One region of the Roseibium sp. QJM3NY_11 genome, then DNA from elsewhere that is predicted to be linked to it. Evidence: riboswitches for the same ligand, from Rfam matches in the RefSeq annotation. Region 1 holds a riboswitch; the other holds the start of a gene.

The links. A riboswitch is a leader RNA that binds a small molecule or an ion and turns the genes downstream of it on or off. The one in region 1 is predicted to bind S-adenosylmethionine.
Region 2: linked by a shared signal. The riboswitch ahead of AC0VX3_RS23245 (hypothetical protein) and the one ahead of AC0VX3_RS21555 (O-succinylhomoserine sulfhydrylase) in region 1 are both predicted to bind S-adenosylmethionine.

Annotation. Positions count from the first base shown of each region.
Region 1 covers NZ_CM149660.1:4,693,433-4,709,007, forward strand. The annotation lists gene AC0VX3_RS21510 (quinone-dependent dihydroorotate dehydrogenase) at 1-68, opposite strand, end outside; gene AC0VX3_RS21515 (DUF952 domain-containing protein) at 65-409, opposite strand; gene AC0VX3_RS21520 (thermonuclease family protein) at 711-1,586, shown strand; gene AC0VX3_RS21525 (methyl-accepting chemotaxis protein) at 1,722-3,497, shown strand; gene AC0VX3_RS21530 (lysine--tRNA ligase) at 3,599-5,257, opposite strand; gene AC0VX3_RS21535 (tellurite resistance TerB family protein) at 5,572-5,943, shown strand; gene AC0VX3_RS21540 (hypothetical protein) at 6,142-6,549, shown strand; gene apaG (Co2+/Mg2+ efflux protein ApaG) at 6,577-6,918, opposite strand; gene AC0VX3_RS21550 (CDP-alcohol phosphatidyltransferase family protein) at 7,238-7,849, shown strand; gene AC0VX3_RS21555 (O-succinylhomoserine sulfhydrylase) at 8,142-9,341, opposite strand; SAM riboswitch at 9,385-9,464, opposite strand; gene AC0VX3_RS21560 (2'-deoxycytidine 5'-triphosphate deaminase) at 9,593-10,729, shown strand; gene AC0VX3_RS21565 (IMPACT family protein) at 10,736-11,284, shown strand; gene AC0VX3_RS21570 (ion transporter) at 11,814-12,614, opposite strand; tRNA gene AC0VX3_RS21575 (tRNA-Gly) at 12,787-12,860, shown strand; gene AC0VX3_RS21580 (transporter substrate-binding domain-containing protein) at 13,004-13,873, shown strand; gene AC0VX3_RS21585 (sterol desaturase family protein) at 13,867-14,718, opposite strand; gene AC0VX3_RS21590 (alpha/beta family hydrolase) at 14,831-15,508, shown strand; gene AC0VX3_RS21595 (efflux RND transporter permease subunit) at 15,512-15,575, opposite strand, start outside.
Region 2 covers NZ_CM149660.1:5,066,522-5,082,096, reverse strand. The annotation lists gene AC0VX3_RS23290 (GIY-YIG nuclease family protein) at 113-391, opposite strand; gene AC0VX3_RS23285 (glycosyltransferase) at 806-1,975, shown strand; gene AC0VX3_RS23280 (ArnT family glycosyltransferase) at 1,989-3,485, shown strand; gene AC0VX3_RS23275 (ChbG/HpnK family deacetylase) at 3,582-4,379, shown strand; gene AC0VX3_RS23270 (Crp/Fnr family transcriptional regulator) at 4,663-5,352, shown strand; gene AC0VX3_RS23265 (RrF2 family transcriptional regulator) at 5,349-5,780, opposite strand; gene AC0VX3_RS23260 (group III truncated hemoglobin) at 5,877-6,377, shown strand; gene AC0VX3_RS23255 (hypothetical protein) at 6,371-6,592, shown strand; gene AC0VX3_RS23250 (acyl-CoA thioesterase) at 6,831-7,175, shown strand; gene AC0VX3_RS23245 (hypothetical protein) at 7,212-7,559, opposite strand; SAM-I-IV-variant riboswitch at 7,601-7,725, opposite strand; gene AC0VX3_RS23240 (YoaK family protein) at 7,812-8,513, shown strand; gene AC0VX3_RS23235 (ABC transporter ATP-binding protein) at 8,557-9,273, opposite strand; gene AC0VX3_RS23230 (ABC transporter permease) at 9,270-10,508, opposite strand; gene AC0VX3_RS23225 (efflux RND transporter periplasmic adaptor subunit) at 10,505-11,518, opposite strand; gene AC0VX3_RS23220 (NADP-dependent oxidoreductase) at 11,597-12,598, opposite strand; gene AC0VX3_RS23215 (SlyX family protein) at 12,636-12,860, opposite strand; gene AC0VX3_RS23210 (glutathione S-transferase N-terminal domain-containing protein) at 13,044-13,748, shown strand; gene AC0VX3_RS23205 (transglutaminase-like domain-containing protein) at 14,050-14,895, shown strand; gene AC0VX3_RS23200 (hydrogen peroxide-inducible genes activator) at 14,930-15,575, opposite strand, start outside.

The DNA of each region.
Region 1 (15,575 bases):
TGCGCCGTTTCCGCGTCCAGACAGTGCAGTCCCTTCAAAGCGGTCGCTTCGAGCCAGGCCAGTGTCATTGATCGAGCTCCGGGAAAGTGTGCGTGCCGTCGGGCGCAAGTGGCAGCTCCCGGACCCAGAGCGCCGCTGCGGGGGCAAGTTTACCGTAAAGGTGCGGAAACAGGGCACCGCCACGGGAGGGCTCCCACTTCAGCGCCTCCCCGAGACTTTCCGCGTCGAATGCCGCCAGCAGCAGGTCGGATTGTCCGGCAAAGTGTTTCGACGCGGTTTCGCGTGCCTGTTCGGCCGTGGAGAAGTGTATGAACCCATCCGCAAGATCGACCGGGGCACCCGGGAAAACTCCGTGATCGACAGCCGTCTGCCAAAGTGACCGCGGTACAATCTTGAATATCAATGTCATCTGCTCGTCCCGGTCCCTGCTGATCCTGATACTGACCCTGGCCGCGACGCCGCGCGCCGACCGGCCGGTGCGGACACTACTCATCAGGGACCGCAGGAACAAGCCTGCGGCTGTCCCAGGTCCGGCTTTGACAGCACTTTCGCCCCGGAAATCCTCCCTGCCGGGAGAGCCCGGCAGGCCGCCCGCAACGGGATCGGGCGCGCAGTCGGGGACAAGCGCAATTCGGCATGCGCCGGACACTCGGCATTTGCCTCCGGAGCGCTTATTATCCGGACATCCGGAAAATGCGAGTGACGCGGAAATGAAACTTCGGCCGCTCTTGGTCCCTGCCCTTGTTCTGACCGCCAGCGGCGGTCTGGTCGGCTGGCTGTTGCTTGCCGATCCTCCCGAACCGGTTCGGGACCAGACGCCTGCGCCGGCCGGCACACTGGCCGCATTGCCGGCGCAAGCCGATGGGAGCGGCGTTCGCGCGGGCGACACACCGGGCCCTGTCGGCGCTCCCCTGCCCGACGATATCCGCAATGTGTCGCCGGACGGCGTGTCGGCGCCCATTGTGGACGGCAGCCTGAAGCGCGTCGAACCGTCAAAACGCTATCAGGAACTCAAGGATCCGCCGGTCGAACCGATTCCCGACGGGCCGCTCGAACTGATGCGCGTACAGGTGCTGGACGGTGGCCGGATCCGCTCGGACCGTCTCACGGTCACACTCGCGCATATCAAGCCCCTGAAGGCGGACGAGACCTGCCTGTCCCGCCTGGGCGGCACCTGGCCCTGCGGCGCCCGCGCGCGAACATTCCTGCGCGGATTGGTGCGCCAGTTCAAGGTGACTTGCGACAAGATCGAGGAAACCGGTCCACAGCAGATCCTCGCCACGTGCAGCCGGGGCACATTCGACCTGGGAAGGCGTCTGGTCCGCTACGGCTGGGCGGATCCCGCCGAGACCGCACCGGCCGACATTGTGGAACTCGCCGCTATCGCCAGGGACAAGAAGATCGGCAAATGGCAGTCGGAATGGCTGACCGATCTGCCCGAGACCGCGTTGGACAGCGCGCCCGGCCCTCTCCCCGGACTTGAGGAACTGGGACCGGAGATCGTCGAGTGGAGCCTCAGAGCCGACCCGGCGGATTTCAGCGAGCAGCAACCGATCGGCGCCGGAACGGCTGTACCTGTCCGATAACCGGTGTTGCCCGGGCCGAGACGCAACGTCATTCGTATTACTACGGACGCTTTGTGCAGGAGGTTATTAGCCCTTTTTTACAATATTTGTGAAATTTCCTCCTGATCTTTCATCCGCCATGCGAGTTCGAGCACTATGAGCGCCCCTGCCCAGAAAACACCTGCCCAGTCCGCCAATGTATCCAAATATCTTCAGTTCATGACCGGTTCCGGTGGCAGCACGGCTTCTGCGCAAAAAGCCTGGAAAATGCTGGAATCCTCCCTTCCCGGCATTCTTGACCGCTTCTACGAAGACCTGCTTGCTCAAGATGAGCTTCGCCAGAAGATGGGCAAGCACGAAAAGAACCCTTCTTCCTTGAAGAACGCCCAAAGCAGCCATTGGAACTACATCTTCAACAATGACCCCGACCAGAAATTCGAGGATCAGGCTGCCCGTATCGGCCAGGCACACGTCCGTATCGGATTGAAGGCAGAATGGCTGATGACGGCCTTTGGCCGCTTGCTCAACGACACACTGCCGCAACTGGTCAGGAAAAACAGGTTTTCACAACGCGCATTGATCGAAGCCCTGCAAGCCGTTGTCACGCGTTTCTTCCTCGACATGATCCTGGCGCAACGGGCCTTCGAAGCCGAACAGCGCCGCCTGGAGCAGATCGGCGAGAGCAAATCCGCTGCCCTTGGCAACCTGCGGACAACTGCGGATACGATCTGCGGGCTGAACGAGCTAGTCCTGGCCATGGCTCTGCTTTCCCGCAACACCCGGGAGGCCAATGAAAATGGTCAGTCGATTTCCGCCGCTGCCGATGAGCTGGTGACATCAATCGGTCAGATTTCCGAAAACAGTGAAGGTGCCGCCCAAGAGGCTCAACAGACCAACACGGCCGCCAAAGACGGCATGTCGAGAATGTCCGCCGTGTCCCAGGCCATCGGGGACATATCGTCAACGTCCCGGGAAACCTCCCAGAGCCTCGCGGATCTCAGCGAAGCAGCTTCCCAGATCAGCGAATTTCTTTCTGTAATCCAGTCGATCGCCGATCAGACCAATCTGCTGGCACTCAATGCCACGATCGAGGCCGCGCGCGCAGGCGAGGCCGGCAAGGGCTTTGCCGTTGTGGCCTCGGAGGTCAAAACCCTTGCCTCGCAAACCGGCAAGGCAACCGAAGACATCGCACAGCGCATCGAGGCGCTGGCGTCCGGCATGGAGACCATCCAGAGCGCGATGAAGAGTTCCGAGGGAGCCATCAAGAATGGCGAAGAGGCAATCGGCTCCGCCAACGAGATCATGCGGTCAATCGACGGCATGGTCGGCGCGGTCTCGGAGAGGGTTTCCCAGATCACCGACATCCTGCATCAGCAAAAGGAGGCCAGCCACGAAATCGCCCGGAACGTGTCCAAGGTTGCCGCGTCCAACCAGAACACAGACAATCAGTTGCGGAACATGCAGCAAAGCCTGACGACCAGCAACGACCAGCTCAGTGAGGTTGCCGGGTCATTCCATGATGCCCAATCCGACAGGTCTGTGCTGGAAATGGCCCGGATCGACCATATGCTTTTCAAGAAACGGGTTGTGGACACAGTCACGGGTCACGACGAATGGTCGTCTTCGGAAATGCCGGATCATCTGGGTTGCCGTCTGGGCAAGTGGTATGATGGCATCAAGAACGCGAAGATCAGATCTCACCACACATTCAGGAACCTCGAAAAACCGCACAGGGCCGTGCACGATGCCGGGCATCGTGCTCTGAGCGCAGCGGAACAGGGGCATTCCACCGGCGCGTTCGAAGCGCTGGTCGATCTGGACAAGGCGAGTAAACAGGTTCTCAAGTGCCTGGAAGAACTGGGCGCCGCCATGGAGCATGACCTGAAGGGCGTCGAGGCAGCCACGTCACCAGACAGGCGCGCCGAAGCTTAGGCGGACCTCCAGACAGGCGGCCGCCAGCACGGTTGCCCGCGCCTTTGAAGGTCGCCCGGATCAGCGGCACGCAGCAGTGCCGCTGATCTGTTGGTTTCGGCTCAGGCGGCCAGTTCGCCTGCGAGAGCCTTGCGGATCATTTCGCGGGTTTCCGCGATGCCGTACAGCGCCACGAAGGAGCCGAAGCGGGGGCCTTTTTCCTGGCCGAGCAGGAGCTGGTAGAGAGCGGAGAACCAGGCCACCGACACGCCCGGACCGCCATCGGGACCTTTCTTCGAAGGGTCCTGATAGCGCTCGATCGCACGGGCCACATCCAGAACCGCGTCCTGGATGGCAGCTCCGTCCGCATCGGCCGGCAAGGAAGCCAGTTTCTCATCAAGTTGCTGAAGCGCGGTCCGCTCGACCTCGTCCGGCGCCCGGAACGATTTCTTCGGTTTGACGAAGTCGTCGAAATACCGGATCGCGTAGCCGACCAGCGCATCGAGTTCCGGATGCGTTGCCGCGGTCACGCCCGCCGCATAGCGCGAGATGAAGGCCCACAGCACATCCTTGTTGTCCGCGTTGGAGGCGGACACGAGGTTCAGCAGCATCGCGAAAGGCACCGGCATGTCGATCTTCGGAATATTGCCCGAATGAATATGCCAGGCCGGGTTCTGCAGCTTCTGTTCGACCGGCATCTGCTGGTATTTCTGGAGGAAGGTATAGTATTCGTCGACAGCCTTCGGAATGACGTCGAAATAGAGCTTCTTGGCCGTCTTCGGCTTCTGGTAGTTGTAGAGCGCGAGGCTTTCCGGCGAGGCATAGGTCAGCCACTCGTCGATGGACAGGCCATTGCCCTTGGACTTGGAGATCTTCTCGCCGTTTTCGTCCAGGAACAATTCATAGACGTAGTGTTCCGGAGCCTTGCCGCCCAGGATGTTGCAGATCTTGTCGTAGATCGGCGCGTTGGTCATGTGATCCTTGCCGAACATCTCGAAATCCACGTCGAGGGCTGCCCAGCGCATGCCGAAGTCCGGCTTCCACTGCAGCTTCACCTTGCCGCCGGTGACCGGAACCGTGATGTCCTCGCCGGTCTCGTCCTCGAAGGTGATCGTGCCGTCCTTGGCATTGACGTCCTTCATCGGCACGTAAAGCACGCGGCCCGACGTCGGCGAGAGCGGCAGGAACGGCGAATAGGTCGCCTGGCGTTCCGCCCCGAGCGTCGGCAGCATCACGTCCATGATCTTCCGGTATTTCTCGGTCGCCCTGAGCAGCACGTCGTCGAACTTGCCGGAGGCGTAATACTCGGTCGCGCTCGCGAACTCGTAGTCGAAGCCGAACGTGTCCAGGAACCGGCGCAACATGGCGTTGTTGTGGGCCGCAAAGCTGTCATAGTCACCGCCGAACGGGTTCGGCACCGCGCTCAGCGGCATCTGCAGATAAGGCTCCAGCGCCGCGCGGTCCGGCACGTTTTCCGGGATCTTGCGCATGCCGTCCATGTCGTCGGAAAAGCACAGCAGACGGGTCGGGACCTTGTCTTCGGTCAGCAGGCGGAACGCCGTGCGCACCATGGTCGTGCGCAACACCTCGCCGAAGGTGCCGATATGCGGCAGGCCGGACGGCCCGTAGCCGGTTTCGAACAGGACCGGTTTTTCTGATCCCCTGTTTTCGATCCGTTTGACCAGTTTTCGCGCTTCTTCGAACGGCCAGGCTTTCGATTTCCGGGCCGCCTCGACAAACTCTTGCGAAAGGTCAAGCGGAGGCAGGGATTGTTCGGTCATGTTCTCGTGTCGTTTCGTAGCAAAAGAGTGGGTGAAAGACAGGTCCGGCCGGTTTTGGGGTAACCGCGCCTTATGCTGCGGCGCGACACTAGATCAACCGTCTATTTTGTGCAATCTCATCTGCGGTGTCCTCAATACCGGCCGCTCCCCGTTTTCCAGCCGACAGTCGGTCTCATGTTGCCAGTCCGTGACTTGAAGCTTTGTCGCCGACCCTATAAACGGAGCATTCAATTCGCCTTTGAACAGGCGCCACTGGAGAATGAATAGTGTCTAGCAACGAGCCAATCAGCGTTCAGGAAGCCCTTATCTACGTGATGGTCATCGTTTCCGCGTCGGACAACGAGATGACCGACAAGGAACTGGCCACCATCGGCGACATGATCAAGATGCTGCCGATCTTCGACGGCTATGACGCCAGCCGGCTCATTCCGGCCGCGCAACGCTGCGGCGATATCCTGCAGGAAGACGACGGCCTGCGCCTGGTTCTGGAACTGGTCGGCGACGTGCTGCCGGCGAAGCTCTATGACACCGCTTACGCCCTGGCGGTGGAAGTGGCCGCGGCCGACCTGCATGTGGAAAAGGAAGAGCTGCGCATCCTGCAATTGCTGCGCGACCGGTTCACCCTCGACAAGCTGACCGTGGCGGCCATCGAACGCGGCGCCATCGCAAGGCACCGGACGGACTGAGGCGTCCCTCGGCCCGGCAGCTTGCCGCCCATACGGCCGTTCCGTGCCTCTTGAATGCACAATTGCGGAGATCGCTCAAATTGGAGCGATTTTGTTTTCCACTCGCTAAAACGCCGTGACCTAATACCCTAGGGGTAAGGGAGACTGGCGCTGCGTCACCGCCGCTCTCCCGGCAGGACGCAAGCAGGGTGGAACCGGATGTCAGTCAGTCGCACGTTCGAAAATGAGGCCAGTGTCCGCTACCCGCTGCGGCGTTACCGTCAGCGGGTCGGTTACGGGCGGCTCGATGCGCGCGGCATGCGCCGTGTCTACCGACGGGCCGAGCCGAAGCCGGTCAACTGGGGCCAGCGCATGATGATCGCCTTTGCCGGCTACCTGTGCGGGCTGGCCGCGGATTCGCTGGTGATGTTCGCCGAACACCATTTCCATCTGGCCAAGGACCGCGATCCGGATCTGTTCGCCCTTGTTCTGGGAACCGGTTTTGCCGGACACGCGATCTATCTGACCTTCGGCATTCTCGCGGTGACCCTGCTGACCGCCTTCAACCGGCGCAAATGGATCCTCTGGCTGCTGCTTGGCTTTGTCGGCGCCCTGTGGAGCATCTGACGGCGGCAGGCGCGCGGTCAATCGCAGTCAGTTGAGGCTGTGGATGGCGTCCGGCAGGTCCAGAGAGAAGGCCGGGATGACGACATCGAACCGGGATCCGTCGGGCCGCTCCATCGAATAGGCGCCGGCCATGATGCCGCTATCGGTCGAAAGCGGGCAGTGGGAGGAATATTCGTAGGTCTCGCCCGGCTCGATCACCGGCTGCTCGCCGACGACCCCTTCGCCGCTCACTTCCTCCTGGCGCCCCATCGCGTCGGTGATCTGCCAGAAGCGCGTCTTCAACTGGACCGGTTCGTCGCCGCCATTGTGGATTTCGACCATATAGGCCCAGATGAACTCGCGATCTTCCGGCCGTGATTCATCGTCCATGTAAAACGGCTCGACCGAAACCTCGATCCCTTCTGTGATGGCGCTGTAACTGCCGGACACGATTATTCCTTTTGCGTTCAGGCTCCGCCACCGCGCGGACGGATCGACGATATCGGGCGGAAAATTCACCGCCTCCTTCGCCGCGGGAGATACGTCCCGGATCCCGATGGGCCCTGGAGCCTTTCATTCAGGAGGCGCTTATAGGGCGAATGACACAAGCGTGAAAGAGGCTTGTGTGATCCGGCGCCGGATTTGCTTGTGATTTGCAGACGGATTTCGCATGTAGATGGCAGACTTCACATGAAAGACACGCCAACTGATGCTCGACGCACGCCTGCGGCCGCTGATCGACCCGCCGCTCAATCAGATGGGGCACCTTCTGGCCCGCGCCGGTGTCGGCCCGAACACCGTCACCCTGACCGGATTTGCTCTCGGCATGGGCGCGGCATTCGCGATTGCCACCGGATACGTGCTGACCGGCCTGTTCCTGATCGCCCTCAACCGGCTCGCCGACGGCCTGGACGGTGCGGTTGCCCGGGCCACCCGCAAGACCGACCTGGGCGGTTTTCTCGACATCACCCTGGATTTCTTCTTCTACGGCGCCATCCCGCTGGCCTTCGCGATCCTGGACCCGCAAGCCAATGCGCTTGCCGCCGCGGCCCTGCTGGCCAGCTTCTATGCCAACGGCTCCGCCTTTCTCGCCTTTGCGATCATGGCGGAGAAAAACAGCCTTGCGACCGCCACCCAGGGCCAGAAGTCGCTCTATTACCTGGGCGGTCTCGCCGAGGGCACGGAGACCATCGCCCTGTTCCTCCTGATGGCGCTTGTGCCCGGCTGGTTTCCCGTGCTGGCCTGGGGTTTTGCCGCGGTCTGCCTGGTCTCGGCCGGTGCACGGGTTCTGATCGGGGTCAGGGCGCTTCATCCGGATTGAGGTTTGTTGTTTTTCGGTATGGGGGTTTGGTCAAGACTACACAGCTGTTCCTTATTCAAGACCCCCACCCCTAACCCCTCCCCACAAGGAGGAGGGGAATCCCGCTGCGCCAAGGATCCCAACTACGCCGCACCGCAACCTGTCAACTTGGAAAAAGCCAAGGCGATCGGCTCGGAGCAAGTCCCCCTCCCCCTTGTGGGGAGGGGGTAGGGGTGGGGGGGCGCCCTGAGAAAAACCGCTCCAGCCACTCCCGGTTGACGTTGTCCGAGAAGCTGCCCGAATTCACTGTGCCTCACACCGCCGCCAGCGCCTTCTCGACATCTTCCAGAAGATCCTGCGGGTCCTCCAGGCCGACCGACAGGCGCAAAATGCCGTCGGTGATCCCGAGTTCGTCGCGGGCCTCCTCGCCGATGGACTGGTGGGTCGTGGTCGCCGGATGGGTGATCAGACTCTTGGCATCGCCCAGATTGTTGGAGATGCGGATCAGGTCCAGTGCATTGGTGAAGCGGAACGCCGCCTCCTTGCCGCCATCGACCTCAAGGGCGATCATCGTCGAACCGGCACGCATCTGGCGCTTGACGACCTCGGCCTGCGGGTGGTCCTCCCGGCCCGGGTAGATCAGCCGCGTGACCTTCGCTTGTCCAGCCAGGAAATCGGCGATCGTGCCCGCTGTTTCACTCTGGCGGGCAACGCGGACCGGCAGGGTTTCAAGTCCTTTCAGCAGCACCCAGGCGCTGAACGGGCTCATGTGCGGGCCGGTGTGCTTGATGAAGGGCATGACCTCGTCGACGATCCATTCCTCGTCGGAAAGAACCACGCCCCCCAGGCACCGGCCCTGACCGTCGATGTGCTTGGTGGCGGAATAGACCACCACGTCGGCGCCGAGCTGCAAGGGCGACTGGTAGAGCGGCGTGGCGAAGACATTGTCGACGATCAGCCGGGCGCCGGCTTCCTTCGCGATCGCGGCCACGGCGGCAATGTCGATCACTTCCAGCGTCGGGTTGGTCGGGCTTTCCAGGAACAGCGCCTTCGTGTTCGGGCGCACCGCGGCTTTCCACTGGTCGATGTCGGTGCCGTCAACCAAAGTGCTTTCGACACCGAAACGCGGTAGCAGCGTCTCGCATATATAGCGGCAGGAGCCGAACAGCGCCTTGGCGGCGATGACATGGTCGCCCGCCCTGACCGAGGCCATCAAAGCCAGGTTGACCGCGGCCATGCCGCTGGCGGTGCCGCGCGCGGCCTCGGCGCCTTCCAGCGCCTTGATGCGGTCCTCGAACATGGTCACGGTCGGGTTGGCATAGCGGGAATAGACATATCCCGGATCCTCGCCGTTGAAGCGCGCCTCCGCGGCTTCCGCGCTGTCATAGGTGAAGCCCTGCGTCAGATAGAGGGTCTCCGAGGTTTCACCAAAGGGCGAGCGCATGGTGCCGCCATGCACCAGGGTGGTCGCGGGACGCCAGCTCTTGTTTCCGGTCTTGGTGGTCTCAGTCATGTCACTCGTGCTCCAAACGCAAAAAACCCCAGCCTCAAGACCGGGGTTTGCACCTCCGGCCTATTTAGCAACTTGTTTAACGTGGCTGCAAGCCGGCCGGCCCAAATCACCACGAAGTGTGTTTTTCCTAAGGGATAATACGCCAGCGGTCAATCATCTTTGCCGAAAACACGTCAGGAGCCGCAATGCCTGTTGGCGCGGCGGGCCGCATCCGCTAAGCACGACGGGATGAATTGTTACGGGATATCTCGATGAATGTGACAGCGGATCAGGACCTCGGCGGCAGCACAACCCTTTCCGAGCAGGGCATCCTGCCGGAGCGGATCATCCGGGCCATGTTCGCCGCCGGTGAAATCTCGTCCGGGACGGCTCCTGTCGACGGGCAGATCCAGCCTGCCAGCCTCGACCTGCGCCTCGGGAGCAGCGCCTTCCGGGTGCGCGCCAGTTTTCTGCCCGGGCCCGACATCAGGGTCGCCGACCGGCTGGAACAGCTCAAGCTGCACACGATCGATCTGAGCGAGGGTGCCGTCCTGGAAACGGGCTGCGTCTATATCGTGCCGCTGCAGGAAGGTCTGGCGCTGGCCGCCGACATTTCGGCCACCGCCAATCCGAAGAGCTCCACGGGGCGGCTTGACGTGTTCACCCGGGTGATCACCGACAACGGCCTGGCCTTCGACACCATTCCGGCGGGCTATCGCGGCCCGCTCTATGCTGAAATCTCGCCCCTCACCTTCCCGATCCTGGTGCGCAACGGGTCGCGTCTCAGCCAGATCCGCTTCCGACGCGGCCAGTCGCTGATCCCGGACGCGGACCTGGAGGCCATCCACGCCTCCGAGACGCTCATGAGCGGCGGCAACGAGCGCATCGGCGGCGGTGTGCAATTGTCCATCGACCTGGAAGGCACCGGCCCCGAAAGCCTGATCGGCTACCGCGCCAAGCACCATTCCGGCCTGATCGATGTCGACAAGGTCGGGGCGCAGCATCCGCTCGATTTCTGGGAGCCCATCTACAGGCGCGAACGCGCGGAACTGATCCTCGACCCGAATGCGTTCTATATTCTGGTCAGCCAGGAAGCCGTGCATGTGCCGCCGACCTATGCTGCAGAAATGGTGCCGTTCGATCCGCTGGTGGGTGAATTCCGGGTGCATTACGCCGGTTTCTTCGATCCCGGTTTCGGCCATGCTGGCGCCGGCGGTGTCGGCTCGCGGGCGGTGCTGGAAGTGCGCTCCCACGACGTGCCCTTCATCGTCGAACACGGCCAGACCATCGGCCGTCTTGTCTATGAGCATATGGCAGAACGGCCCGAACGGCTCTACGGCGAGGGCATCGGCTCCAACTACCAGGGCCAGGCATTGAAGCTGTCCAAGCATTTCCGGTCTCCTGCCTGACAGCCCATGGCCTTCAAGACCATCACCCGCGACTACGAAGGCTTCCTGGAGGACCGCAAGTCCCGCTTCCTGGCGCATCTGGTGCCGGTCGACCTGTTTGACCGGCGGCTGGAGGAACTGCGCAAGCAGCACAAAAAAGCCAATCACATTGTCACGGCGCACCGGCGTCTTCTGGACGACGGCCGGGTGGAGGAAAGCGGCAAGGACGACGGCGAACCGGCAGGGACCTCGGGCATGCCGGTGCTGCGGGTGCTGCAGGGCGCGGAGCTGATCAATTGCGCCGTTCTGATCGTGCGCTATTTCGGCGGCACCAAACTGGGCGGCGGCGGCCTCGCCCGCGCCTATTCAGGCGCTGCCCAGGACGCCATCGGCCATGCGGAGCTGGTGATCTTCAGGAAGATCCTGCGCAAACAGGTGAGCGCCGGATTCGCGTCCGGCTCGGAGCTGGAACGGCGGGTCGAGGATCTCGGGCTGACGGTGATTTCCCGGGACTACACGGAAGACGGCGTCAGACTGACGGTCGAGGGGCCGGAGGACGCGGTGACGCAACTTTAGAGCAAGCGGCCGATCCTTCGAGACGGGCCTGCAGCCCTCCTCAGGATGAGGTGGAGGCAGTGGGTGGGCCTTCGAGACGGGCCTGCAGCCCTCCTCAGGATGAGGTGGAGGCAGTGGGTGGGCCTTCGAGACGGGCCTGCAGCCCTCCTCAGGATGAGGTGGAGGCAGTGGATGGGCCTTCGAGACGGGCCTGCAGCCCTCCTCGGGATGAGGTGGGGACAGTGGGTGGGCCCTTCGAGACGGGCCTTCAGCCCTCCTCGGGATGAGGTGGAGGCATTGGGTGGGCCTGCGAGACGGGCCTTCAGCCCTCCTCGGGATGAGGTGGAGGCATTGGGTGGGCCTTCGAGACGGGCCTTCAGCCCTCCTCAGGATGAGGTGGAGACAGTGGATGGGCCTTCGCAAAGGGCCTTCAGCCCTCCTCAAGACGAAGAAGAAGACCTGCCGATGTCAAGCCCATCAAGTACCCCGACCTCATCCTGAGGAAGCGCGCATGCGCTGTCTCGAAGGATCGGCCAGACGCTCCGCCCTATCAGACCTGCCCTTTGCCCGCGTCACTCCGCAACGCCTTTACCTCGTCCCTGAGCGCCCTGACCTCTTCCAGGATCAGACCGGTGTCGTCATGGATCGCCTGGCGGTTGGCGTCGGCCTCGGCGTCATGTTCTTCCTGCATGGCCGAAACGATGATCCCGATGAAGAGGTTCAGCACCGTGAACGCCGTGCACAGAATGAAAGGCACGAAGAACAGCCACGAATACGGATAGGCTTCCATGACCGGGCGCACGATGCCCATGGACCAGCTTTCCAGGGTCATGATCTGGAACAGGGTGTAGAGCGAAGCGCCGAGGTTGCCGAACCAGTCCGGGAAGGTCTCGCCGTACAGCTTGGTCGCCATGACCGCGAACACATAAAACACCAGAGCCATCAGAACGACGATCGAGCCCATGCCCGGGAGGGCGGAGATCAGCCCGCCGATGACCCGACGCAGGGACGGCACCACCGAAATCAGGCGCAGCACCCGCAGGATCCGCAAGGAGCGCAGGACGGACAGGTTGCCGGTCGCCGGCATCAGCGAAATCGCGACGATGGCAAAGTCGAACACGCTCCACGGGTCCCTGAAGAACCGGGGGCCATGGGCGAACAGCCGAAGGGTCAGCTCGATCACGAAGATGCCGAGGATGGTCCGGTCGATCAGCAACAGCAGCCCACCCATGCTGTTCATGACCGCAGGGCTCGTTTCCAGCCCGAGCGTGACCGCGTTCACCATGATGATGGCAATGATCGCGATTTCCCAGTTGCGCGATGTCACCAGCGCCCTGATCCTGTTTCGCATCCTGTCCACCTGCCGTTCCATTGTTGTTGCAAGGCACCTGCCGGCGCAGGCGGGAACATGGCTATTTTGATGCCGCAGTGCAAGATCGGTACGTGGGAAAAGCCGGGAACACGGATCCATGCCCGCTTGACAGCCCGCATGACTGGGCGCAGAAAGCTTGGCAGGCGATTTCGCGGGTGTAGCTCAATGGTAGAGCAGAAGCTTCCCAAGCTTAAGACGAGGGTTCGATTCCCTTCACCCGCTCCAAAGATTGTTGAATAACCCTCTCAAAACGTTTTCAGGCCGCGCGGGGCATGGTGACAATCCGCGCTGGCGTAAGATAGTCTTTGCCCGACTGTCGCAGGCCCATCGGGCCGGGCGCCCTCCAGGACTGCTTTCAGGATTGCAGCGTGTTCAACGGACAGCCTCTTTTCCAGACCTACCACTCGGCAGCCGCCAGGATCCTGACCGCTTTGACCTGCCTTGTGGCAATCGCGACACCCGCCCTCGCCCAGCAGCCCGATGTCCGTGTTCCCAATTTCTGGGATCCGAAAGCCGTGCATGACCGGCCAAGTGCCATTCCGGACAAGATCCAGTTTCTGGCGACCGACGACTACCCGCCCTTCGTGTTCCGGGACCCGCAGGGGCGGCTGACCGGCTTCAACGTGGATCTTGCCCGGGCCCTGTGCCAGGAGCTCGGCAGTTCCTGCGCGCTGCGCATCAAGGATTTCGACGTGCTGCTGCCGGCCCTCGACGAGGAGGAAGGCGATGCCATCATTTCAGGCCTTTCCCGCAGCCGGAGCGCCACGCGGCGGCTCAATTTCACCGAGGACTATCTGAAACTGCCCGCCCGGTTCATCGTGCCGGCGCAGGCCGCCGCCGACTTCGACGAGCAGGCGCTTGCCGGCCTGTCGGTTGCCGTGGAAACCGGCTCGCGCTACGAGGCCTTTGCGCGGCGGTTCTGGCCGGAAGCTGAGATCACCCCTTTCGAAACGGCGCGCGCGGCGCGTGAGGCGGTCAAATCGGGCGCGGCGGACGCACATTTCGGCGACGGGCTGAGCCTGTCCTTCTGGCTGCCCGGCGAAGCCGCCGACGGCTGCTGCGCCTTTGCCGGCGGGCCCTGGCTGGAACCGGGCTATTTCGACGAGGGCATGGCGATTGCCACCCGCGCGAGCGACCCGGAACGGGCCGCCGCCCTCTCCTATGCCCTGCGCCAGCTCTACCAGAAGGGCATCTACCGCGAACTCTACCTGCGCTACTTCCCGCTGAGTTTCTACTGATCCTTGCCGCCGTTGCGGCGTCCCGGGATGTTCAGGAAAGGGATCGCCAGGCTGAAGGGGAAGGAATGGGCCCGGGGGGTGAGCGACGGGCCGAGGCCGATCTCCATACCCTGCTGGCCCTTTTCCGGGTCCTCGGTGTAGGTGCCGAACAGCCGGTCCCAGACGGACAGGTAAAAACCGTAGTTGGAATCCGTCTCGCGGTGGATGACGGAATGGTGGATCCGGTGCATGTCCGGTGTCACGATCGCGAACCGAAGCAGCCGGTCGAGCCGTAACGGCAACCTGATGTTGGCATGGCTGAACACCGCCGACGCGTTGAGCACGATCTCGAAGATCAGCACCGCCTCGACCGGGCCGCCCAGGGCCACGATCACCGCCCCCTTCCAGACAAAGGACACAAGGATCTCGACCGGGTGAAACCGCAAGGCCGTGGTCGCGTCGACCTCGCTGTCGGCGTGATGAACCCGGTGAACGCGCCAGAACAACGGCACCTTGTGGGACGCCAGATGCTGGAACCAGACCGCCAGATCCAGCAGCAGGAACGTGATCAGCCCCGCAACCAGCCCTGGCCATATCCGGGATGTGTCTCCCGTCCAACCGGCGAGAGCGAACAGGCCCCAGCCGTTGTCCACCGCCAGCAGTGCCAGGCCGACACCGCCGATCGGGAAGACCAGACGGACCAGCAGCGAGTCCAGCAGGATCAGGCCCCAGTTGGTCGGCCAGCGCTTCAGGCGGCCGTTGCGCAGTTCGCGGCGCGGCAGGCCGGCCTCAAGCAAGGCCATGAGCCCGAAAATGCCCGCAAAACTGGCCATGCGCACCAGGTTGATGTCGATCTGTTCAAACATTTGGTCTTTTCAGCCTTTCGAACCGAACCGGCTTGCCAGCTCAGGCACAGCTCTATAGGTCGGGATGATAGCCTTTTCCGACCCTCCTGCCGCTGCGACAGATCACACCACCATGAGCACCTTTCTCCGGACCACTCCTGACCTGAGCCCCGATACCGCGCCCCAAACCACTTCCGAGACGGCGCCTGCGGCGACGCTGCTGCTGGCCCACGGGGCCGGTGCGCCGATGGATGCCCCGTTCATGAACAGGCTGGCGGCCGCGCTGGGCAAAAACAACATCGCCGTCGCCCGGTTCGAATTCGCCTATATGGCGGGCCGGCGCAGCGGCGGTTCGAAGAAGCCGCCTCCCCGCGCCGACAAGCTTGTCAGTGAATTCCAGAAAGCCCTGCAGACCCTGATGGGCGAGACCGAGGGCCCGCTTCTTGTCGGCGGCAAGTCCATGGGCGGGCGGGTCGCCGCCATGCTGGCCGGCGGCAGCTCCCTGCCCGGGCGTGTCAAGGGCGTTTGCTGCTTCGGCTATCCGTTTCATCCGGACGGCAAGCCGGAAGCGGAGTGGCGGCTGGCGCCGTTGCAGGACGCAAAACGCCCGGTGCTGATCCTGCAGGGCGACCGGGACCCTTTCGGGTCGCGGGCGGAGCTGGAAGCGGTCACCATGGCGGACCATGTCCGGCTGGCCTGGCTGGAGGATGGCAACCATGACTTCGGCCCGCGCGGCAAGTCCCCGGCCACCCTCGACGGCAATATCACCGCGGCGGCCGAAGCTGCGGCGGCATTCGCCACGGAGCTTTGACACTCACTCCGCCGGCGTGAGCGCTTTGCCGGGCTTCGGCGGGGGAGACAGGTCGCGCCGGCGCCGA
Region 2 (15,575 bases), 370 kb from region 1:
GAGGTTTCGGAACGGGCAAGGCGGTCGCAGCGCAATCAGACCGGCTGCGGCAAGCTGCACCGCGAGTAGGCCCCGGATCTCCGCTTCGCTGCGTCCGGGGTGACATCGGGAGTCATGGCGCCAGGAGGTCTTTCCAGTCCGGATTCTCCCGTTCAATGAGCTGCACCTTCCAAGCCCTGCGCCACTTTTTCAGCCTCTTTTCCATCGCGATCGCCTCTTCGACCTGATCGAAACTCTCGGCATGGACAAGTCTGTGAACGGAATGCTCTCTTGTGAAGCCTGTGGCGGTTCCGTTGCGGTGCTCTTCCATCCGCCGGCCGAGATCATTGGTGACCCCGACATAGAGCGTACCGTTCATCCGGCTGGCAAGGATATAGACGAAGTAAGGCATCTGGCAGCTTACAATGCGTGTGCGCTCAAGCACAATTTATAGCTGAATGCGTGGATGTAAAACAGGGGGAGGCAAAACATGGTTGAGTTGATTTTCGTCTCCCCATGATGTCACCCCGGCCGACCGCAGGAAGAGCCGGGGCCTACTCGTTTCCAGAGCGGTGGGTATGGGCAGCGTAGTCACGACACAATCAGACCGGCTGCGGCAAGCTGCACCGCGAATGGGCCCCGGATCTCCGCTTCGCTGCGTCCGAAGTGACATAGGGTGAGCGCAGATCAAATTGCCTAAACCGCATTGCCTGCCTTGCTCGCGCCACGGTTCGGCTTAAAAGGGCCCGGTCTTTTCTTGAATTTAATCTCCGGCAGGCTATGGTCCGCGCCAAATGCGGGCAGAGCCGGCGAAAAAGGGTGAATAATGGACAGTGCGGTGCGCGTGGCGGACGAGAACTCCGGCGATGGCAGCCAATCGGCACGGGCGGCACGGGCGGCCCGGGCAGCCACGACCGCGGAGCTGAGCGTTATCCTGCCCAGTTTCAACGAGGCGGCCAACCTCCCGATCCTGATCGGTCTCCTGGACGAGGCCCTGGCCGGGATTGCCTGGGAGGCGATCGTCGTCGACGACAACTCCCCGGACGGCAGCACCGAAGTCGCCCGCACCATTGCCCAATCCGACGGACGTGTCCGCGTCATCCGCCGTATCGGCCGCCGTGGTCTTTCCGGCGCCTGCGTCGAGGGCATTCTGGCCTCCTCCGCGCCGTTCGTGGCGGTGATGGACGCCGATCTGCAGCATGACGAGACCCTGCTGCCGAAGATGCTGGCGGAACTGAGGGCCGGCGACGTGGATCTGGTGGTTGCCAGCCGCAAGGTCGACGGCGGCACGGTCGGCGAGGGGCTGTCCCGGATGCGCGCCTTCGGATCGAATATCGCCAACGGCCTTGCGCAGAAGCTTCTGAACGTCACTCTTCAGGATCCCATGAGCGGCTTTTTCATGGTCCGGCGCGACAAGGCCGAGGCGCTGGCGCCGAAACTGTCGCCGCAGGGCTTCAAGATCCTGCTCGACCTGGTGTCGAGTGCCGACGGCGCCTTGAAAATCAAGGAACTGCCTTTCACCTTCCGCGAGCGACAGCATGGCGAGAGCAAGCTCGATACGCTGGTGACACTCGACTATTTCGGCCTGCTTCTGGCGAAATACTTCGGCGACATCGTCTCCGTGCGTTTCCTCATGTTCGGGCTGGTCGGAGCAAGCGGTCTGGTGGTGCACCTGATCGCGCTGCGCATGTTCCTGCTCGGCGGCCTGGAGTTCAACATGGCCCAGACGGCGGCCTCGTTCGTCGCCATGACCTCGAATTTCTTCCTGAACAACCAGCTCACCTATCGTGACCGGCGCCTGACCGGCATGGGAGCGGTCGTTGGCTTGCTGACCTTCTACGCGGTCTGTTCGGTCGGCGTGCTGGCCAATGTCGGTGTCGCCAACCTGATCTATGCCGATCCGGCCTACTGGTGGATTGCCGGCACGGCGGGCGCGATCATGGGCGCCGTCTGGAACTACGCGGCAAGCTCGGCCCTCACCTGGCGGAAGTCCTAGGCCGGTGGGCGACGTGACGACCGCCCAGCGAGACGAACTGCCGTTCTTCCTGCGCCCGGCCAGACTGACCCTGCTGGTCGGACTGCTGACGGCGCTGAAGGTTTTTGTCGCCGCGAACAGTCATTTCGTCGAGGACGAGGCTTACTATCGGCTCTGGGGCCTGTCTCCGGCCCTGAGCTACTATGATCATCCGCCGATGATCGGCTGGTGGATCAGCGCCGGCCAGGCCCTGTTCGGCGATACGGTGTTTGCCGTGCGCGCGCTTGTGGTGGCCTCCGGCGTGATCGGGTCGCTGGCGCTCTGGCGCACGACATGCCTGCTGTTCGACCGACAGGCGGCCGGCTGGGCGGTGCTGTTCCTCAATGCAAGTCTTCTGGTCGGCATCGGCGGCATTCTGGCCACGCCCGACGCGCCTTCCGTGCTGTTCTGGGGGCTGAGCCTGTGGGCGCTCGCCGAGCTGTCAGCCTCGAAGAACGCCAACTGGTGGCTCGTCGTCGGACTGATGGCGGGGTTTGGCCTGCTTGCCAAATACTCCGTCCTGTTTCTGGGAGCCGGCATCGTCCTGTGGCTGCTGTGGGTGCCGCAGGCGCGCCGCTGGCTTCAATCCTGGCAGGTTTGGGCCGGCGGTCTGATCGCAGTGCTCTGCTTTTCTCCGGTGCTGTACTGGAACCACCTCCACGACTGGGTCAGCTTCAGCAAGCAGTTCGGCCGTGCGGGCGGCGGCGGCTTCACCGCCAGATACATCTTCGAGTTTCTGGGCGGTCTGATCGGCCTGCTGAACCCGCTGATCGCGGTGCTGGCCGTCGCTGGTGCCGTGCTGCTGGCAAAAGGGCTGAAGGCGCGCGACACGGCGGCCTCGCTTCTTGTCCTGACGGTGCTGCCGTTTCTTGTGTACCTGCTTTATCATTCGCTCCACGCCCGGGTTCAGGCCAACTGGCCGGCCCCCCTGTTTCCGGCCCTCGCGATGATGGCGGCGGTTTTCGTTGCCGGTCTGCAGCCCGGACAAAGGTTCTGGCAGGGGCTGGCCCGGGCCGGCGTCGTCCTCGGGCTTGCTATCGCCGTGCTGGTGCAAACCCATGCGGTCGCGCCGCTCACGGGCAGCCTGGCCCGCAAGGACCCGACCTTCCAGTTGCGCGGCTGGCCTGAAATCGGCCGGCAGGTGGCGGCAATCGCGGAGCGCGAGGGCGCCACCTTCGTCGCAACCACCAGCTACGGCCTCAACGGCCAGCTCGATTTTCTGCTGAAAGACACTGTGCCGGTGGCCCAGGTTACCGAGCGCATCCGCTACATCATGCAGGGAGACCCGGACCCGGTCCCGTTCGACGGGCCGGGGCTCTATGTTGCCGAAAAACGCCGCGACAATGCCGGTCAGCTGGAACAGGCCTTCGCCTTTGTCGAGAAACTCGCAGACCTGACACGCAAGGTCGATGATGTGCCGCTGGAAACCCTGGTGGTCTACAAGGTCCGGGACCGGATCGGACCGGTTTTCGAAGCGCTTCCGGGAAGATAAACCGGAAAAAGACACCGCTCACTGCCAACAACCGGCTTGCAAAGCTTCAGCGAATGCCGCAGGGATGTGACTGATTATTCAGTTGCTTGGTCTTTCATGAAGCGCATTACACTTGGAGCATTGGACTACGGCCTTGCCTTCGGGGTCGACCGCGCCCTGCGCGAGCTGGTCGAGCAGGGCCGGCTGAGCGCCCTGGGAGCGATGGTGGCAACGGACTTGTGGCCGCGCGAATTCCGTCCGCTTCAGGAAACGGCGCAAAAGGTCGGCAAGCGCGCGCTTTTCGGTGTGACAATTGCTTTCAGCGGCGACCGGGTCGTGCCTGTCAGTGCCCGCATGCAGGAAACCTATGGCGACCGCATGTTTACCCGCGAGCAATTGCAGCGGCGCGCGTGGTTGCGGCTGTTGCCGGACGAGCTCCTGTTTGAGGAAGCCGAGGCGCAGCTTGCCCGTTACAGCGTGCTGATGAAACGGCAACCCGATTTCGTGGCCGTGCGCGAGGGCATGCTGGCCCGCACCTCGCTGGCGCGTCTTGTGTTCAAGGCGATCGAGCGTGCCGATTACGCCGTGCCGCCGCTGGTGATTTCGCCGGTCAGGTCCGGCCTGAAAACCCTGCGTCTGGCCCGCCTTGCGGCGGCGCACGGGCTGAAGATGCTGGGCAAGGCCGATCCCTTGCCCGAAACCGACGATCCGGAAGAGTTGCACCGGCTTCTGCACAATCATTTCGACGGCATGAAAGAGCTGAGTTTTGTCGCCGCCATTCCCGGGCATGCGGACGACCGGCTGCGCCGCGACGAGCCGCGCAGGAAGGTGGCGATCCGCGAGTGCCAGTATGAGGTTCTTGCCAGCGACCGGTTCTTCCACACGCTGGAAAAGAAGGACGTGTTCCTGAATTGACGGGGCGTGCAGCCTGAATTCGGAAAATGGCGCTTGAGTAACAGGCGTGACACTGACACCTTGTCATCGCTGACAGGGCGGGAATGCCTGCCGGACAAACGAAAAAACGGTCCTGCGGGGAACAGGACCGTTTTTCGCGGAGGTCTGGAAGGGGGAGGGGCGACCCCGCTTCCATGTCCATCGATATAGGGCTATTTTGTTCGAATGCACGTGACGGGCATCACAGGAATTCGTTTGACCATGAAAATTCGCGGGCGTCGGAACTTCGTTGCAGGGGGAAAATGTGGCGGAAATTAAGGACTTTTTGAAAAACAGCTTTTCACTGGAAGGGCTTGATCCGGAACTCGCGGTGGGGCTGTCCCGTCTGGCGAGGCCCATGAAGATTGCCGCGGGAACGATCCTCTTTGAAAACGGCGACCCGGGCAACGGCTGTTACGCGGTGCTGGAAGGCTCGCTGAAGGTGGCGCTGCTGTCTGTGGACGGCGACGAACAATTGCTGGCCGTTCTCGGCCCGGGCGATCTGGTCGGCGAACTGGCGTTGCTCGACGGGCGGCCGCGTTCGGCGACGGTCAGCGCCCTGAAGGAGGCCCAGCTCGCCTTCATCGACAAGGCCGCCTTCCAGAGATTTTCCGACGAGCATCCGGCCGTCTACCGTCACATGCTGTCCATCGTCGGCAAACGCCTGCGTCATGCCAATGATGTCCTTGCGGCGCGCTCCTTCCTGCCTTTGCCCGGACGTGTCGCCCAGACGCTGCTGCAACTGGCCGAGACCTTCGGCAAACCGCTCGACGACGGCCGCCTGCTGATCCATTACAAGCTCAGCCAGGCGGACATCGCCAACATGGCCGGTGCTGCCCGCGAGAACGTCAGCCGTGTCCTCAACAATTGGAAGCGCGCCGGCACCATCAGCCGGATTTCCGGATATTACTGTCTGGAAGAGCTCGAGTTTCTGGAGCAGGCCTCGACGCTTTAGCGCACGCCTGTCGGCAGGGGCACCTGCTGGGTGCCCGCCAGGATCGAGGCCAGTGTCTCGGAATTCAGACTGTCCAGAAACGCTTCCGCCGCCCGCGCCATGGCCCCCTTCAGCGCGCAACGCGGCAGGAAGACACAATCGGCGGGTGCCGGTTTCAGGCAGGCGACGACGCCGAGATCCGGTTCGATCAGACGAACCACGTCTCCCAGCCGGATTTCCGCCGGCAGCCTGGCGAGCCGGATACCGCCGCCACGTCCGCGCGTGGTCTCCAGATAACCGGCCCTGGCCAGCAGCGCGACGATCTTCATGACATGGGACTTGGCGAGGCCGAGCTGCGTCGTCAGCTTGTCGACTGTCTGCGGCGCATCCGACTGGCCGGCCGCCATCAGTATTCTCAAGGCGAAATCGCTGGCCTGACTGAGGCGCATGGGAGGGTCTCATATAACATTCATCTGGAATGTTGATTTTAGCGTCAGGCTGTGTCATTTAAAAGATGCATTTAGAATGAATGTTTGGAGGCGGCGATGGAAGCCCGCGATACACAAGGCCATCGATACAAGTTGCAGGCGCACCGACCCGTCGGGACCGGCGATCGCCTGCAGCGCTACGAACAGGTGGACGAACAGGCGATCCGGGTGATGGTGCACACGTTTTACGGCTGCATCCGCAAGCACCCGCGCCTGGGCGGGATCTTCGAGCGCAGGCTGGAGGGACGCTGGGACGAGCACCTGCCGAAAATGGAAGCTTTCTGGCAATCGGTCCTGCTGAAAAACGGCGCCTACAAGGGAAGGCCGGTCCCGGCCCACCTGAAACAGAAAGAACTGGTCAGCGCCGATTATGGCGAGTGGCTGGGCGTTTTCCGTCCGGTTGTCCGCGAGCTGTTCGTTCCCGATCTTGGCGACGAGATCATTGCCGTGGCCGAACGCATTGCCCAGAGCCTGTGGCTGGCCACCTTCGGCACGCCCGGGGCCAATCCACCTGAGGAGCTGTGTTCGCATCAATCCGACGGGAGGGGGGCATGCTGATTGCAATCGTTCTCGCCGCGGAAGGGCTTGCCGTGGTGAGGTTCGTCGTGTCCTCGCTCATGCTGATGTCGATGTATCTCGACAGCCGGGGCATGCCGGAGCCGAAACGCGACCTTTCCGGGCAAACACTTGTCGGCAACGCCAAAGTCGCGTTTCTGGCGGGTTTGACCGCGCTCACGATCCTGACTGTCCTGGAAATTCAGGCAATCGCCTGATCACGACCCTCGCGGAGCAGATCAATGTCCAAATCCACGCTGCTGACCCGGGGCTTGCCGATCCTGCTGATCTGGGTCGCCGCGCCCCTCCCGCTCTGGATCGTGGCCGCGCTGATGCTGGCCTATTGATAAAGAAGACTTGTGATCCTGCCGCCTGCTTGTAGTCTTTCGAAGAGAATCAGAACAGGGGGCGGGCTTGACCGACGAACAACCACAAGGCGATCTGACCTTGCGCACGATGGCCATGCCGGCCGACACCAATGCGTCCGGAGATATTTTCGGCGGCTGGGTCCTGTCGCAGATGGATCTTGCGGGCGGCATTGCCTCCGGTCAGAGGGCCGAGGGCCGCGTGGTGACGATCGCGGTCGACAAGATGAAGTTCATCCGCCCGGTGCATGTCGGCGATGTCCTGTGCATCTACACGCATGTCGGCCGTGTCGGCAATTCGTCCATGGAAATCACCGTCGAGGCCTGGTCCCTGCGCCACCGCTACGGCCACCGCGAGAAGGTGACGGAAGCCATCTTCACCATGGTCGCGGTCGATGACAGCGGCAAGCCGCGCCCGGTGCCGCGCCGGGGGTGAGACGGATCGCGCAGCCTGAAGCCGGGAGTGCGGACCTCAGGATGACGTCGGCATTGAAGCCGATGCCGGTCTGATGGCAGGTCGGGGAAAACGGGTTTTCGAGTGCCGGCGCAGGATGTCGGCGAAGAGTTCCTCGTCGACGGCGCAGGTGCAGCCGTTCGCCCACAGCGTCAACAGGGTTTTCAGACGTTCATGGCGGGCCTGGGGGCCGAGCGGTGCCTTGTGGCGCGGCAGGCCGCCCAGAATACGCAGGGACTTGAACCGCGCGAGCACGCAGTCCTCGGCCGCGGTCTGCCAGATCGTGTCCGCCGCAAGCTGTGTGCCTGCCGGCGTCCTGTGCCCGATCAACTCCGCCGCGCGTCCGGCAATTGGGTCCTGAGACAAAAAATCCTCCATCGGTTGCCCGAGGAGGACTGGCGCATGAAAATCAACCGATTTGTTACCGGAAAGCCTCTGTTGAGGATCTGACCGGCCGCATCCCTGTTGCGGAAACCACCTTGCCCGGTTCGGCAGGTTGGCGAGGGCGCCAGCCCTTCTCTTGATGAGGGCGCGCTTATGCCATGTCCGAACCGCCTTGGCAAGATCGCCGGTGCATGGCACATCTTCCTGAAACGAACACCTCTGGAGCCCGCAAACTTGGACAGATCCGCCTCGCATCAGAGCCTGCCGATGGTTCCGGTCCTGCTCGCCTTTTGCGCCTGTTTCGTCGATGTGATCTGCATCCTCGGCCTGTTCCACACCTTCACGGCCTTCATCACGGGGACACTCGTGGTCCTGTGCACCGAAGTCTTTCACAAGGCAGAGAACGCGTCATTGAAGCTGTTTGTGCTGGCGATGTTCTTCGCCGCCACGCTCTTCTGGTTCACGGCCGTGTCGCGGCTGGTCAGGACTGGAAGGGTCACGGTAAGGCACCTCTTCGCAGTGGAGGCCGCGCTTGTCGGCGCGTTCATGCTGGTGGCCGGCCTGGGGGACCCCGGGGCCTCCGGGCCGCTCTCCGCGGTGACGCTTGTCGCCGTCGGCCTGTCGACGGTGGCCATGGCCTTGCAGAACGTCACCATGCTGACCATCCTCAATCACCATGTCCCGACCACCATGATGACCGGAAATTCGCTGAAGCTGGTGCTCGGCATCGCGGACTATTTCCAGCATGCCGATACGAGGGCCGACAGCCGGTCCAGGATCGTCCAGCAGGCCCTGGTCCTGGCCGCCTTCGCGGCGGGCGGCCTGCTGGCAAGCCTGTTGATGAAGCTCATCGGGTTCTGGGCCCTGTCGGTTCCGGTCGCCGTGCTGCTGTTTCTGGCCACCGCGCACCCGGCGGGACAGGACCAGCCGGCCTGACCGGACTTCCGGTCGACATCAGGTCCCGGGGTGCGAGATGTTCCTACAGCCGCCGGTCATAGTCGATGCGTCCGTCCACCAGATGAATGCGCCGCTCCATTCGCGCGGCCAGATCCAGGTCGTGGGTGACGGCGACCACCGTGGTCTGTTCGGTCTCGACGATCTTTTGCAGGCTCTGGAAGACCTGTTCCGTGGACGCCGAATCCAGGCTGCCGGTCGGTTCGTCGGCGAGGATCAGGTCGGGCGCGTTGGCCAGGGAGCGGGCCACGGCGACGCGCTGGCGCTGACCGCCCGAGAGCTGCTCCGGCCGGCGGTGCAGGAAGTCCTTCAGGCCAAGCTCGGCCAGCAGGTCCGTGGCATGGTCGAGCTGCGCCTTTGGCGACAGCTTCCCGAGCCGCTGCATGGGGATCATCACGTTGTCGAGGGCGGTAAACTCCGGCAGAAGGAAGTGGAACTGGAAGACGAACCCGAGTTTTTCAAGGCGCAGGTGCGCAAGCTCGGCGGAAGACAGGTTATCGGTCCTCTGACCTTCGATCAGAACCTCGCCCCCGGTCGGCCGGTCAAGCAGGCCGAGCAGATAGAGCAGCGATGATTTTCCGGACCCCGATGGACCGGTGATCGCCACGAATTCCGCTTCGCCGATTTCGAAATCGACATCTTCCACCAGGGTGACCGGCACCACGGCGGGCAGGATACGGGTGAGCTTCCGCGCTTCCAGAAGCGGTGCTTTCACGCGTCCGGGGGCGGGCGGGCCGCTCATGTTGCCCCCCGGATGATGTCGACGGGATTGAGCCGGGCGGCCTTGCGTGCCGGAATGAAGCCGGCAACGGCGGAGGAAAACAGAGCCAGCAGGCAGGCGATGACGTAGTGCAGAGCGGAAAAGTGGATTGGCAGATGGGTCATTTCCACGTCGGTGGTGAACTCGAACCTGACGGTGGCAAGGTAGCTCGACAGCGCGAACCCGAGACCGGATCCGGCAATGGCCCCCAGCACGCCGATGACAAGGCCTTCCAGCACGAAGATCCGCTGGATGTCGCCTTCCGGAAACCCGAGCGACTTCAGGATGGCGATGTCCCGGGCCTTTTCGTGAACGATCGTGGAGACGATGTTGAAGATGCCGAACCCGGCGACCACGAGGATGGCGCCGACCACCGTGTACATGATCACGTTGCGTACGACGAAGGCCTCCATCAACCCTTCGTTGGCCTCCTCCCAGGACACGGCCTTGTAGCCAAGCTGGCGTTCGGCCCGTGCGGCGACGGCCCTGGCGTCCTGGATGTTTTTCAGGCGGATGGAAATGGAATTGATGATGTCGGGCTTTTCAAGAAGGATCTGGACTGCCTTCAGCGGCGCATAGGCAATGCCCTCGTCGCTTGTCGTGATCCCGGTATGAAACATGCCGACGATCTTGAAGCGCCTGGCGACACCGTTCGCGGAGGTCAGCGTGACCGTGTCTCCGATATCCGCGCCCAGCCGCTGTGCGGCCTTGTCCCCGATCACAAGGCCGTTCGCGGTTGCTTCCAGGTCCTCGAACGACCCCGAACGCATGTCCTCCCTGATCTTCGAGACGTCAAGTTCGCGCCGCGGCACCACACCGATCAGGGTCAGGCCGATGTCCTGTCCGCTGTAACGCAGCACGGCCTGGCCGCTCAACCGCTGTGCCATGGTGCCGCTGACCCAGTCGCGCAGCGAGGTTAGTGCCTCGGTCGGATTTCGGATGCCGCGCAGGTCTTCCTTCGGCCTCAGTCCATGAAATACCACCGCGTCATAGATCCGGCTGGCCGGTTGGGTCTCGGGAAAGCGCCGTTCGTCCAGGATCTCGACATTCGGGATGGCTTCGATGAGCGTTGACATGAAATCCCGCTGCGATCCTTCCATCAGGCTGGCCATGGCGACGGAAAAGCCGACCCCGAGCGCAACGCCGAGTGTGGAAACCACCGTCTGCCGCAGGCGGGTGCGCACATGCGTGGCCGCGATCCGGAGCAGCAGCATCATGACCTGTTGCCGTCCAGGGGCCTGACGATGTCGCCGTCGCCGAGGGCCGGATTGAACGGTACGACCACACGGTTGTTGTCACCCACGCCCTCCAGCACTTCGACGGACCGGGTGCCGCGAATGCCGGTCTTCAGCGTGACCACCGAGATCCGGTTGCCCTCGCCGACGATCTGGACACTGGACCCGTCGAACGCCGCCAGAGGCAGCAGCACGGCGCTGTTCTTTTCTTCCGTGACGATATTGATTTCCGCGGTCATGCCGATGCGCAGCGGCGTGTCTTCGGGCAGATCGAGATAGACACGATAGTTCTTCAGCACCGGATCGCCCTTGGGCGTGATCCGGGCGACGACCGCCGTCAGGTCCCGGTCCGGAAACGCATCCGCCCTGATGAGCGCCGTCTGACCGCTGGCGACCTTCGGAATGTCCTCCTCGTTGACCTCCGCCACCAGTTGAAGCGGCGCGGGCTGACCGATCCAGAACAGGATCTCTCCAGGTTCCGCGACCTCTCCGACAGAACCGTCCTGACGCAGGACCATTCCGTCCATCGGGGCGACGATGCGATAGTCGCGCAGGCGTTCGGTCTGGGCGGCGATCAGGGCGTTGACGCGGATCAGCTCGCTCTGCGCCTTGTCGTAGACCTGTTGGCTGACCACCCGCCGCTCAAGCAACTGCAGGGCGCGCTCCCTGTCGGACCGGGCAAGCGCCTGGCGGGCTTCCAGTTCGGCCAGGGTGGCCCTGGCATCACCGCTGTCAAGTTCGGCCAGTTCGTCCCCCTGGCTGACCTCCATGCCTTCGCAGCCACACAGGGTGACGATCCGCTTGCGGATGACGCTGGTCACCTTGGCCCAGCGGACCGGTTCGACCACCGCGGTCGCATAGACGATTTCCGCGGCCCGGCCCGTGACGGGCGTGGCGATCTCGACCTGGGAGGGGCGCTCGCTCCACCAGAGCCAGCCGGCAACGGCGGCGGCCACCAGCACGATCAGGGACAGGGGTTTCATAAAACGCATGGCATACCTTCAAGAGAGCTGCCGGAGCATACCCTCTTGAAGGCGACGCGTCAGGATCTGGATCAAATTCCAGGCGTGTCAGAGATCGGAAACCCGGACCACCAGTTTGCCGCTGTTGGTTCCCTCAAACAGCTTGTCGAGCACGGCAGGAGCGTTTTCCAGACCGTCCTCGATGTCGAGACGGTATTTCAGTTTGCCCTGCATCATCAACTTGCCGAGTTCCTGAAAGATCGCGGGAAAGCTTGCATAGTGGTCCGGCATCGCGAACCCCTTGATGGTCAGTCGCTTGCGGACGATGGCGGTCATGTCCGGCACGTCCTCGACCGGGCCGCCGTTGTAGACGGAGATGAACCCGCAGAAGACCATGCGGCCGAAGGGGGCCATGTTGCGCAGCGCGGCCTTGAACGGCTTGCCGCCGACATTCTCGAAATGCAGGTTGATGCCGTCCGGCGCGAAGGCCTTCAGGCCCTTGTCGAGGTCGTCCGTGCGGTAGTTGAGCGCGGCGTCGAAACCGAGTTCCTTCGTCAGCCAGTCGCATTTTTCCTGGGTGCCGGCAATTCCGATGACCCGCAGACCGAGGCTCTTGCCGATCTGGCCGACAAGGGAACCGACGGACCCGGCGGCGCCGGTGATGCACAGGGTTTCGCCGGCAGCGGCCCGACCTTCGGTGACCAGACCGTGATAGGCGGTTGCGCCGGGCAGGCCGAGCACGCCGATGTAATCCTCGATCTTTGCCAGCTTCGGCACGACCGTCAACTGGCCGGGCATAACGTCAAGGTACCGCGTCCAGCCGGTCATGCCGGTCACCCAGTCGCCGGGCTTGCAGGCGTCCGTCCTGCTTTCCTCGACCACGCCGACGCCGAGCGAGCGCATGGTCTCGCCGAGCTGAACCGGCGGAATATAGCTGTCCGTGCTCGGCGAGACCCAGCCGCGCATGGCCGGGTCGAGCGAAACATAGACGACCCGGACCCGGGCCTTGCCGTCCTGCAGCGGACCGAGATCTTCGTCGACTTTGGTGAAGTGGTCCGGCCCGAGCCGGCCTTCCGGACGTGCGGTCAGAGTGAAACGTTCATTGTGCATGGTAAGGCCTTTTCGCGGGCGGGTCGTGCCGGCGCGTTCAGTAATGCGGGGGTTTTTCGATCTGGTGGCCGGGCTGGGAATTTTCCATCAGCTCTTCGACCTGATCGGTCATGTTTGCCATGGCCCGGGTCATCCTGTCGATCTGCCGGGCCTGTTTGAACACCACCGTGTTGAGTTCCTCGATGGTGTTGACGGCATGGGCGAGGTCGACTTCGAGCTTTTCCAGCCGGGCTTCGTGCCGGGCTTCGTGATCGTCTGCCATGGAACTTCCTGAAACTGCTGCGGATAGGTTGATCGGAGGTGCCGGCAGGTATAGGCGCGTTGCCGCGAAAGCACAATTCCGCTCATCGCGCCGGTGGAAAGGACCTGAAAGCAACGCTCTTTGGTATGACTGCCGGCCTTGCCCGGATAAGCTCCCGGAACCAGATGACTTGGAGATCGCGACATGTCTGCCTTGAACGCCTTTGAAATCGCCCGCAAGTGGCCGGCGCAGTATCCCGACCGGATCCAGCTCTATTCCCTGCCGACGCCGAACGGTGTCAAGGTCTCCGCGATGCTGGAGGAAACCGGCCTGCCCTATGAAGCCCACAAGGTGGATTTCGCAACGGGCGACCAGAGGAGCCCGGAATTTCTGTCGCTCAATCCCAACAACAAGATCCCGGCGATGATCGATCCTGACGGGCCGGGCGGCAAGCCGCTGCCTTTGTGGGAATCCGGCGCCATGCTGATCTATCTGGGTGAGAAATCCGGACGGCTGTTGCCGGCTGACCCGGCCCGCAAGGCCGAAACGATGCAATGGTTGATGTGGCAGATGGGCGGTCTCGGGCCGATGGCCGGCCAGCTCGGCTTCTTTCACAAGTTCGCGGGCCGTGACTATGAGGACCGCCGCCCGTTCGAGCGCTACCGCGACGAGGTCAAACGGCTGATCGGGGTTCTGGACCGGCACCTGGACGACCGGGATTTCATCATCGGCCCCGACTATACCATCGCCGACATTGCCTGCTGGCCGTGGCTCCGCAATCTCGGCGGCTTTTATGAGGCGGGCGAAGTCCTTGGCCTGCCGGATTTCAGGAACGTGATGCGCTGGCTGGACACGTGCCTGAGCCGCGCGGCCAGCGAACGGGCGGTCAATATTCCACCCAGGGATTGAGCGGTAGCGGGCCCGGAGAGGAAACCGGCTGCGGGCCTTGCTGCCCTGACCAACGGAGGCCGGTGGTTCGATTTGTGAGACCGTGAGGGAACCTGGGGCGGGGCCTGGGCGTTCACTGAGGCTTGCACCAGTGGCGGCCAGACGGACAACGCTATCGGTCTCCTGAATTCAGTCCCCAGAATGCAGCCTCACGAATGTGGTGCATTTGAATTTTGGATACGGCAAGATCCGGATGGCCCTGCCTGTTTTGATGGGCACGACGTTGGCCGGCAAGCACTTGTAACTTCTTTGGAGCACTATCATGCGTATGCGACTGGGGTGCCGGCTGACTTTCGATCTTCCCGCACCGACACCAATGATCTTGTTGCTCAACGTCCATTATTCGCGCGCGAGCGATCTGGAACGGCCGGACCTTCTGGTAACCGACCCACCGGTCGCAATCGAGGCCTATCGTGACAGTTTCGGCAACTGGTGCAGCAGGGTGGTCGCGCCCGCCGGCCTGATGACGATCTCGACCGACGGGGTGATCAGGGATGACGGGCGTCCCGACCCGGCCGATCAATCTGCCGAGCAAATTCCGGTGGAGCTGCTGCCGGCAGAAGCCCTGGCCTATCTGCTCCCGAGCCGGTACTGCGAGACCGATGTCCTTTCGGACTTCGCCTGGGCGCAATTCAACCATGAGCCCCAGGGTTGGCCGCGTGTTCAGGCGGTCTGCGATTTCGTGCACGAAAAAATCCGTTTCGGGTACGAACATTCGCGCCCGACCCGGACGGCCGTGGAGGCGCTGAATGAAGGCGTGGGTGTCTGCAGGGACTACACCCATCTGGCAATTACCCTGTGCCGGTGCCTCAATATCCCTGCACGCTACTGTACGGGATATGTCAGCGATATCGGTCAGCCCATGCCGCATTCGGCCATGGATTTCGCCGCCTGGATGGAGGTCTATCTCGGCGGCAGATGGTGGGTTTTCGATCCGCGCAACAACGACACCCGGTTTGGCCGTGTCCTTATTGCCCAGGGCCGGGACGCCGCCGACGTGCCCCTGACCCACAGTTTCGGCCGCCACGAACTGAAAGGGTTCGAAGTGTGGATTGACGAAGTCGGGGAGGCCGATGAGCCCTCCGCCAGACTGCAACAGGCGCTCTGAACGAACCTGCCTGTGTCCCGGCGGCGGGAGGGCTTCAGGACCGGAGTGAAGCAGCGCGGATCTGGTTTCTCCGCGCCGCTTTCAGGGCCTCGCCAAGCTGGAGAAAAACGGTCTTTCGGGCCGACCCGGGGCGCCAGGCCAGTGCGATCCGGCGCGGGCAGGCGCGGGGCAGGGGGGTCAGCTTGATCGTGCCTTCCGGGACGATGCCCGCATCGATCGCCAATTCGGGAAGAAGGGTGATGCCCAGCCCCTCCGATACCATGGAAATCAGGGTCGTCAGGCTGGTCGCCGAAAAACTCTCGTCCTGCTCCAGATGTCGGTTCGGCAACGCCTTCAGGGCATGGCGCTGCAAGCAATGGCCCTTTTCCAGCAGCATCAGCCGGCTGCTGGTCTCCAGCACGTCCTCGCCGAGAACGGGAGCCGGGGCATTGCCGGGTGTTGCCAGCATATAGCCGTCCTCGAACAGGGGAGCGATCTCCAACGACCCGGTCTCGAACGGCAGGGCGATCAGGATCAGGTCCAGCCTGCCCTGGCCCAGTCCCTCGATCAGGCTTTCGGTGAGCTCCTCGCGCAGGAACAGCTTCAGTTTGGGGAAACGGGTCCGGACGAGCGGCAGCGCGGCGGGAATGAGATAGGGGCCGACCGTCGGTATCGACCCGAAGCGCAGCTCGCCTTCACCC